DNA from 2 places in the Halobacillus sp. SY10 genome. Region 1 is predicted to be linked to the other one. Evidence: a T-box and tRNA genes for the amino acid it is inferred to sense, from the RefSeq annotation. Region 1 holds a T-box; the other holds one or more tRNA genes.
The links. A T-box is a leader RNA that pairs with one kind of tRNA and senses whether it is charged. The one in region 1 lies ahead of tyrS (tyrosine--tRNA ligase), so its partner is inferred to be a tRNA-Tyr.

Region 1 (4,409 bases):
CCTCCCCGCCAGAAGGAGTCAGTCAAAGCCAGGCAGAGGCAGGATCCATGCTTATGTACTACGGGGGCGATGCGATCGATGCCATTCTTATTTTCATCCTTTGTTGGCAGTGGTACAAAGCTACTCAACCAAATAAGAGGCTGGCAGCAAGTCCATGAAAAGAAACCCCTACCAAGTTTGATCTAGTTGAGCCGCATAAAAGGAAATGGCTTTTTTATACTTTTCAATCCAGGGACTGTCTGCATGAGAACCCAGCACCGCCAGCAATTGTTCCACCGCTTGGGGGGACTGCTTCAAGTTGTATAAGGTCATCGCGTGAAACACCTGAATCGCGGGATTCCCTGGAAATTCCTGCGCTCCCTTTTCCAGGACCTCCCTCGCTTCATGATACTTCCCGATGCACCTTAGACTGCTTCCCCACTGAATATAGGTCTGAGTTCTACGGTCGCCTTGTATTCCATGGTCAATGGCTTTTTCATAAAAGGGGATGGCTTCCCGCTCCATCCCTTGCGCATCATGCGATACCGCACACAAATAATTCAAATCTGCGTTTTCCTCGTCCCGTTTCAAGTGGTTCAATGCTTCAACTCTAGCTTTCTCGCTCTCTCCTTCATCCAACAAGAACTGGATTTGATTCATAAAATCCCCCTTCCTCCCTTGATTAATTGATATATTCTTCATTTGGTTGATATCTTTAGATTTTAATTGATATATTTTCAATTCAGCCGATAAAATTTCATTTTGGCCCATATCCCAACAATTGACTCAAAGCTTCTGCAAATGATCAATCCAGGCATCCAGCCGCCTGCGATCCCCCGGCCCTTCCAGCAGCTTATCGTAAATCCGGTACCCTTCCACATCGTGCTCACGTAACCAGTTCAGCGACTTTTTCGGACCGAGGTACCAGCGTCCGATCATCTCAAAATAAATTTCAAGACTTTCCTTCACTAGCCAGTGAAAGCGATAGCGGCCCTCCATATCCCCTTTTCTCGAGCGTATTTTCATCTTAATCAGCCAATCTTTCAAAAACTGCTTCTCCTTCGGCTGCAAAGACGACGGTCCCTCGTTGAAAATAGAATCAATCTCTGTCATCCATTTTTGGGCAAGGTCATGATCATCGACGAGGACCTCGGCACGATGGACTTTCAAAAAGTTGGCCGGCTCTTTCATATCATCCGTCTTGTGGACCCACACATCCAAAAGCTTGCCACTGAACGTTTCCACTTTATTCTGTGTTTCCAGCTCATCGGAAAAACCAATCAAATCGACATCACTTTCATTCGTAGAGTCCCCGGTTTGATAGGAACCGTACAAGAATACGGTATGACACTTATAGGTCTCTCTCATATGTTCGGTTGCTTTTTCTATAAATGCTTCTCTTTCCATCACTTCATTTCCCCTTTTCTTCTCCAATCAGGATGAACTTCTTAGCCTTACAAACTTCCGTTTCCCGACTTGAACCACTACCCCGTCTGTCACTTGCACCGTTTGATTGACATCCGTCACTTTCTCCTGGTCGATCCGGACCCCGCCATTTTTGATCATCCTTCTCCCTTCACTCTTGGAAGGTAAAAGTCCGAGTTCCTTGACGAGGTCGACAATGAGAAGCTCCTCTTCTCCTTTCCACATCACTTCAGGAATCTCATCCGGCATCGCTTTTTTCTGAAAAACATTGATGAACTGTTCTCGGCTATGACGAGCTGCCTCTTTTCCATGAAGCATTTCGACAAAAGAAGCGGCAAGCTTCATTTTGGCATCCCGCGGGTGAAGCGTACCTTCATCAAGCTTCCGTTTCATTTCCTGCACTTCTTCTATGGATAACGGAGACACGAGTTCAAAATATTTCATGAGCAACGCATCAGGAATCGACATCGTTTTTCCAAAAATGTCCTGCGGCCGCTCATCCACACCGATGTAATTGCCTTTCGACTTCGACATTTTCTCCACACCGTCAAGCCCTTCAATCAAAGGCATCAGCAGGACGACTTGCTTTTCCCTGCCGTAGTGCTCCTGAACTTGCCTTCCGAACAATACATTGAATTCTTGATCGGTCCCTCCGAGTTCGATGTCTGACTCCAAAGCATACGAATCATATCCTTGCATGACGGGGTAGAAAAACTCATGGAGGTGGATCGGCTTATTCGCTTCGTACCGGTTATGAAAGTCATTGCGCTCGAGCATCCTTGCCACCGTCACCGTACTCGCCAGTTTCAACACTTCTGAGAACCCAACTTTGGAAAGCCATTTCGAGTTGTAATGGAGCTCTACTTTTTCCATGTCGATTACTTTGCCGAACTGTTCAAAGTAAGTTTTTGCATTGTGCTCCACTTCTTCATCCGTCAAAGCAGTACGGGCGATTGACTTACCCGTCGGATCACCAATCTTCCCTGTGAAATCGCCGATGATCAGCTGAACTGTGTGCCCGAATTCCTGAAACTGTTTCAATTTATTCAACACAACCGTATGGCCGAGGTGGACATCAGGAGCAGTCGGATCGAGCCCCAACTTCACTTTCAGTGGCTTCTCATTTTTAATCGACTTCGCAATTTTCTCTTTGAACTCATCTTCCGGAATGATCGAGGAGACACCATAAGATAGAACCTCCCTTTGCTTTTCCAGTTCTCTTTTTTGCACATCATTCAATTGTTCGATCATCTTACAGCCCTCCATTTTTTAGAATATAAAAAAGACACGCCCCATCATGGGACGTGTCTTCTACACGCGTTACCACCCAAGTTGAAGATGAATGTCTTCATCCTCCCCTCAAAAAGATAACGGATTTACCGTCTTCCACTACTCACATGAGTTTTCGTAAAAGAAGCTCCAGAAGGTAATTCATGAAGAGGTGTGTATCGACTCGCAGCAACCGTCGACTCTCTGACGACAGGGATCTCTTCACTACTGGGTTTCTGTCATTGCCGTAGGTATTAAAGTTAGGATTATGTTACGCGGAAAGGAAGAAGATGTCAACGTTTTTCTGAATATTTTATTTCTTATGAAACACACTCCCTACGTTTTTTCTTTGGAGGAAAAACATACCTCCAAGATTGACCGCACCTACGAGGAAAAGGATGCTTGTAGAAGAAGTAGAGTCTTCAGACACGGGAGTTCTCTTTTCTTTAGATGGATGTTCCTTCATAAATTCAGTATAGAAAGTTTTGTCTTCACCCTCATCTTGAACCGAGTCACCCATTAATTGGACCATCCCATTTGCAGCCACCACTGGTGTTAGGAAATCAGTCTCCGGGATATTTTCCAAAAGAAGCATGAACCTGCCGCCTTTCTCTTGAAAATCTTTCGCCCAGCTGACATCAAACCGATCGATTCCGGCTGTAATTTCCTCTCCAACCTTTCCCTTAAGTACTGCTTCCACATCAAAAGGATAACCATCAAAGACAAATTCACTACCTTCAGATCGATGACCAAAATCGTAAGTCCCGATAACGATGACTTCCGCCCGGTCAACAACCTCTTGAGCATCAAGTTTTTCGTAACTGGTGGCAGAGACCTGCAAAGGAAGGCTGCATAGAAAAACAACGATAAGTAATCCTATGAAATGTCTCATCATACCCTCCTTCATTCATTTATAGTTTAGATTCATGACTGTTTCCTGCATTTCCCCCTATATGGTTGAATAGTAGCTGTACAGAGATCACCGACAAAAGGAAAACAATTTCCGGTGCCGAAGAATCCCAAATGGACGTCACAATAATAAACAAAAGTGATGAAACAAGAGCGATTAAAAATATGTATAAAAACAAGCTGATGATGTAATTCATTCTAAATCCTTTCTCTACGATTTCCGTCATAAAAATACAGGAATGGAACAGATGAAAACTACCTTTTTTCCATCTTAACCCAACCACCACTACATTCACCCTATCATATTTTCATGTAAAAAAGGAAAACGCCCGTAAAAACACGCACTCAACGAGCTTTTTTTTCTACGGGCACTTCCTAAGGAGAGCTGGTCAACATTTAAAATGTCCGGGCTGCGTCTTTCGCCCTTGCCATCGCATGTTCTCTAATGTCATCCGCCTGACCCGGATTCGCCGCATGTCCTTCGACAAAAAGACCATCGAAGGACGGTACGCCGAAAAATTGCATAATGATGTTCAAATACCGGTGCCCCATTTCCATTCCAGCTGCAGGTCCTTCCGAATAAATCCCGCCACATGCCTGGATGTGGAAAGCTTTTTTATCCGTCAATAGACCGACCGGACCCTCTTCTGTATATTTAAATGCTTTGCCCGCCACGGCCACCGCATCAATATAGGCCTTCATTACAGGAGGAAAAGAGAAGTTCCACATCGGGGTGACAAAAACGTACTTGTCTGCGGAAATGAATTGATCACTCAACTCTCTCAGTCGTTCGACCTTCCTATTTTCTTCGTCTGAAAGGTTATCTC
Region 2 (4,409 bases), 1.3 Mb from region 1:
CCTGTACCACCTCCTTTCCGTTTGAACGACGGGGGGACGCAGGAGGATAAGGAGAGCGCGCCACTGGATGTGCGCGTCCAAGCAGTGAGACGGTCGGATAGGCAAATCCGTCCGGCAACGTCAAGCTGTGATGGGGAGGGAAATAGAGTACCGAAGCTCCTGAGTTCACACTGCCAAGAAAATCCTCTAGTGAGGAAAGAGGTGCCCGTACCGCAAACCGACACAGGTAGGCGAGGAGAGGATCCTAAGGTGAGCGGGAGAACTCTCGTTAAGGAACTCGGCAAAATGACCCCGTAACTTCGGGAGAAGGGGTGCTCCTCTGCCGAGGAGCCGCAGTGAAAAGGCCCAAGCGACTGTTTACCAAAAACACAGGTCTCTGCGAAGCCGTAAGGCGAAGTATAGGGGCTGACACCTGCCCGGTGCTGGAAGGTTAAGGGGATGCGTTAGCTTATGCGAAGCGTTGAACCGAAGCCCCAGTAAACGGCGGCCGTAACTATAACGGTCCTAAGGTAGCGAAATTCCTTGTCGGGTAAGTTCCGACCCGCACGAAAGGTGCAACGACTTGGGCACTGTCTCAACGAGAGACCCGGTGAAATTATACTATGTGTGAAGATGCACATTACCCGCGACAGGACGGAAAGACCCCGTGGAGCTTTACTGTAGCCTGATATTGAATGTTGGTACAGCTTGTACAGGATAGGTAGGAGCCTTAGAAGCCGGAGCGCTAGCTTCGGTGGAGGCGCTGGTGGGATACTACCCTGGCTGTACGGACATTCTAACCCAGGACCGTGATCCGGTCCGGAGACAGTGTCAGGTGGGCAGTTTGACTGGGGCGGTCGCCTCCCAAAAGGTAACGGAGGCGCCCAAAGGTTCCCTCAGAATGGTTGGAAATCATTCGCAGAGTGTAAAGGCACAAGGGAGCTTGACTGCGAGACCTACAAGTCGAGCAGGGACGAAAGTCGGGCTTAGTGATCCGGCGGTTCCGCATGGAAGGGCCGTCGCTCAACGGATAAAAGCTACCCCGGGGATAACAGGCTTATCTCCCCCAAGAGTCCACATCGACGGGGAGGTTTGGCACCTCGATGTCGGCTCATCGCATCCTGGGGCTGTAGTCGGTCCCAAGGGTTGGGCTGTTCGCCCATTAAAGCGGTACGCGAGCTGGGTTCAGAACGTCGTGAGACAGTTCGGTCCCTATCCGTCGTGGGCGTTGGAAATTTGAAAGGAGCTGTCCTTAGTACGAGAGGACCGGGATGGACACACCGCTGGTGTACCAGTTGTTCCGCCAGGAGCATCGCTGGGTAGCTACGTGTGGTCGGGATAAGTGCTGAAAGCATCTAAGCATGAAGCCCCCCTTGAGATGAGATTTCCCTTTGCTTTAAGCAAATAAGATCCCTCAGAGACGATGAGGTTGATAGGTCCGAGGTGGAAGCGTGGTGACACGTGGAGCTGACGGATACTAATGGATCGATGACTTATCTATCTGATGAAAATCATTCGTGAAAAGATCGTCCTTTTTCAAACAAGATGTTTCCTTATCCAGTTTTGAGGGTTCACCTCAAACTTTATATTGATGTGGTGGTGAAGGCGAAGAGGTCACACCTGTTCCCATGCCGAACACAGCAGTTAAGCTCTTCAGCGCCGATGGTAGTCGGGTTTACCCCCGTGAGAGTAGGACGCCGCCACATTGATTCTCTTTCCTTATTAATGCTTTTGATGAATGAACATTATTCCAACGTAGCTCAGTGGTAGAGCAATCGGCTGTTAACCGATCGGTCGTAGGTTCGAATCCTACCGTTGGAGCCACTTGCTTCCATAGCTCAGTGGTAGAGCACTTCCATGGTAAGGAAGGGGTCGCCGGTTCAAATCCGGCTGGAAGCTCTGAGAAACGATCAAACACATGGCCCGTTGGTCAAGTGGTTAAGACACCGCCCTTTCACGGCGGTAACACGGGTTCGAATCCCGTACGGGTCACCACTTATCGGAGGATTAGCTCAGCTGGGAGAGCACTTGCCTTACAAGCAAGGGGTCGCAGGTTCGAACCCTGCATCCTCCACCATTAAATTCATAAGCCGGCCTAGCTCAACTGGCAGAGCAACTGATTTGTAATCAGTAGGTTGGGGGTTCAAGTCCTCTGGCCGGCACCACTTATTTAGTCAAAGTGGAGGGATAGCGAAGTTGGCCAAACGCGGCGGACTGTAAATCCGCTCCCATCGGGTTCGTAGGTTCGAGTCCTACTCCCTCCACCATTTATTTCATTGACTATAACGGCTGACATCCATGATCAGCTATTTTTTATGAAAATAAACATTTCTTGTATAATGATCTTTAGATGGTAAATACTATTTTTGTAACTGTTGGGCCATAGCCAAGCGGTAAGGCAACGGTTTTTGGTACCGTCATGCGCTGGTTCGAATCCAGCTGGCCCAGCCATTTTCTTAAGATGTTATACTGGATATTATTATATGAGTCATTAGCTCAGCTGGTAGAGAAGCCGTAATCATCATTGAATTTTCTTCATTGTAGGCTTTGCGAGGAGCGTATGCTTCACCGATAAATCTATCAACGTGACGAGCACACTGCTTATAAAATAATGAGCATTATTTTTCATACGAGCCATTAGCTCAGCTGGTAGAGCATCTGACTTTTAATCAGAGGGTCGAAGGTTCGAATCCTTCATGGCTCATCTTTCATTTTCATATGCGGGAGTAGTTCAGTGGTAGAACACCACCTTGCCAAGGTGGGGGTCGCGGGTTCGAATCCCGTCTCCCGCTCCATACGGGGCCTTAGCTCAGCTGGGAGAGCGCCTGCTTTGCACGCAGGAGGTCAGCGGTTCGATCCCGCTAGGCTCCACTCTATGAACCTGACATCAACAGTTGATGTCAGGTTTTTTATGTTCTTTTCCTATTGCATCCAGGATTTTTTGATGTCCCAAAGAAAATCTCTAATGGTTTTCGAGCCATTGATTAAAAGTTATTGAGATTCTCATTTGTTTTTGATGTTCATCGAATTTTGTAACGCTGCTCTCGATGAACAGTCCTTCTTCTATTATATGGAAAAAGGTTTCAAACCTTGTAAACATGCATGATTACATACGTTTTCATACTGTTTCCCGTATATATATGCACAAACATGTCCAGTTGAGTCATAACGGGAAAAACGGATACAATTATAGTAGAGAAAAAAGGAGGAACTTTGATGAATAAACAGCTTTCAGTTATCGGTGTACCTATGGACCTTGGACAGATGCGCCGAGGCGTGGATATGGGACCAAGTGCTATTCGTTATGCGGGTATGGTTGAACGTCTAGAGCAATTGAAATATAACATTGAAGATCTAGGGGACATTGAGATTCCTCGTCCAAAACAAAATACAGATGAGAAAGAAGATAATTTACGTAACTTGAATGAAATTGCTGAGGGAAGTCGTCGTCTTGCAAAGGCGGTTGATGAAGTAGTAGAAAATAAACGTTTTCCACTTGTCCTTGGGGGAGATCATAGTATTGCTATGGGGACTCTTGCAGGAGTTGCCAAACATTATGAAAACCTTGGTGTCATCTGGTATGATGCTCACGGCGATTTGAATACTGCCGACAGCTCGCCTTCCGGTAACATTCATGGGATGCCACTTGCTGTAAGCTTAGGAATCGGCCATGAGAAACTGACGAGTATCCATGATTATGAACCAAAGATTAAACCAGAAAATATTGTGATTATCGGAGCCCGTTCTCTAGATGAAGGAGAAAGAGTGCTTATTGAAGAGAAGGGCATCAAAGTCTATACGATGCACGAAGTTGACCGTATGGGCATGACGCAAGTGATGGAAGAGACAGTGGATTATTTGAAAGATCGTACCGATGGGGTGCATTTAAGCTTAGACCTTGATGGTCTGGATCCTAATGAAGCTCCTGGCGTAGGAACACCTGTAATGGGTGGCTTAAGCTACCGTGAGAGCCATCTAGCAATGGAGATGCTTCATCAGTCAGAGATGATTACATCTGCGGAATTCGTAGAAGTAAACCCGATTCTCGATGAAAAAAATAAAACCGCTAGCGTAGCGGTAGGTTTGATGGGTTCTCTATTTGGTGAGAGCTTGAAATAAATGCACAATTCTAGCAGTAACCCGCTTTTTGTAAGGTGGGTTGCTGTTTTTTATATGTTATTTCATCATATTCATTTAACAAGCGATCTAATTTCACACTCACTCGTATGACTTCCGGCGAGCTCAACTTATGGAGGCTGGCTAAACGAATCATTTCCACACGACAAGCTTCGATTTCTTTCTTCAAAGCGGTCACTCGCTTCATATTAAATTTCCTCCTAAGAAATTTTTTACATTTACAGCTTTATAACCGATACTAAAAAAAGTTAAACTTATATTAGCTAAAAAAATATTAAATTTATGAAACTTTG

Region 2: it encodes a tRNA-Tyr, which carries the amino acid that the T-box ahead of tyrS (tyrosine--tRNA ligase) is inferred to sense. The anticodon was not compared.

Annotation. Positions count from the first base shown of each region.
Region 1 is NZ_CP174345.1:1,472,112-1,476,520, reverse strand. It holds gene ACJA3J_RS07595 (cytochrome c oxidase assembly protein) at 1-158, shown strand, start outside; gene ACJA3J_RS07590 (tetratricopeptide repeat protein) at 169-639, opposite strand; gene ACJA3J_RS07585 (nucleotidyltransferase domain-containing protein) at 766-1,386, opposite strand; gene tyrS (tyrosine--tRNA ligase) at 1,414-2,655, opposite strand; T-box leader at 2,700-2,925, opposite strand; gene ACJA3J_RS07575 (hypothetical protein) at 2,987-3,565, opposite strand; gene ACJA3J_RS07570 (FMN-dependent NADH-azoreductase) at 3,979-4,409, opposite strand, start outside.
Region 2 is NZ_CP174345.1:170,036-174,444, forward strand. It holds rRNA gene ACJA3J_RS00950 (23S ribosomal RNA) at 1-1,480, shown strand, start outside; rRNA gene rrf (5S ribosomal RNA) at 1,572-1,685, shown strand; tRNA gene ACJA3J_RS00960 (tRNA-Asn) at 1,729-1,803, shown strand; tRNA gene ACJA3J_RS00965 (tRNA-Thr) at 1,807-1,878, shown strand; tRNA gene ACJA3J_RS00970 (tRNA-Glu) at 1,900-1,974, shown strand; tRNA gene ACJA3J_RS00975 (tRNA-Val) at 1,981-2,056, shown strand; tRNA gene ACJA3J_RS00980 (tRNA-Thr) at 2,069-2,144, shown strand; tRNA gene ACJA3J_RS00985 (tRNA-Tyr) at 2,161-2,246, shown strand; tRNA gene ACJA3J_RS00990 (tRNA-Gln) at 2,356-2,430, shown strand; tRNA gene ACJA3J_RS00995 (tRNA-Lys) at 2,611-2,683, shown strand; tRNA gene ACJA3J_RS01000 (tRNA-Gly) at 2,700-2,774, shown strand; tRNA gene ACJA3J_RS01005 (tRNA-Ala) at 2,778-2,850, shown strand; gene rocF (arginase) at 3,196-4,098, shown strand; gene ACJA3J_RS01015 (aspartyl-phosphate phosphatase Spo0E family protein) at 4,109-4,303, opposite strand.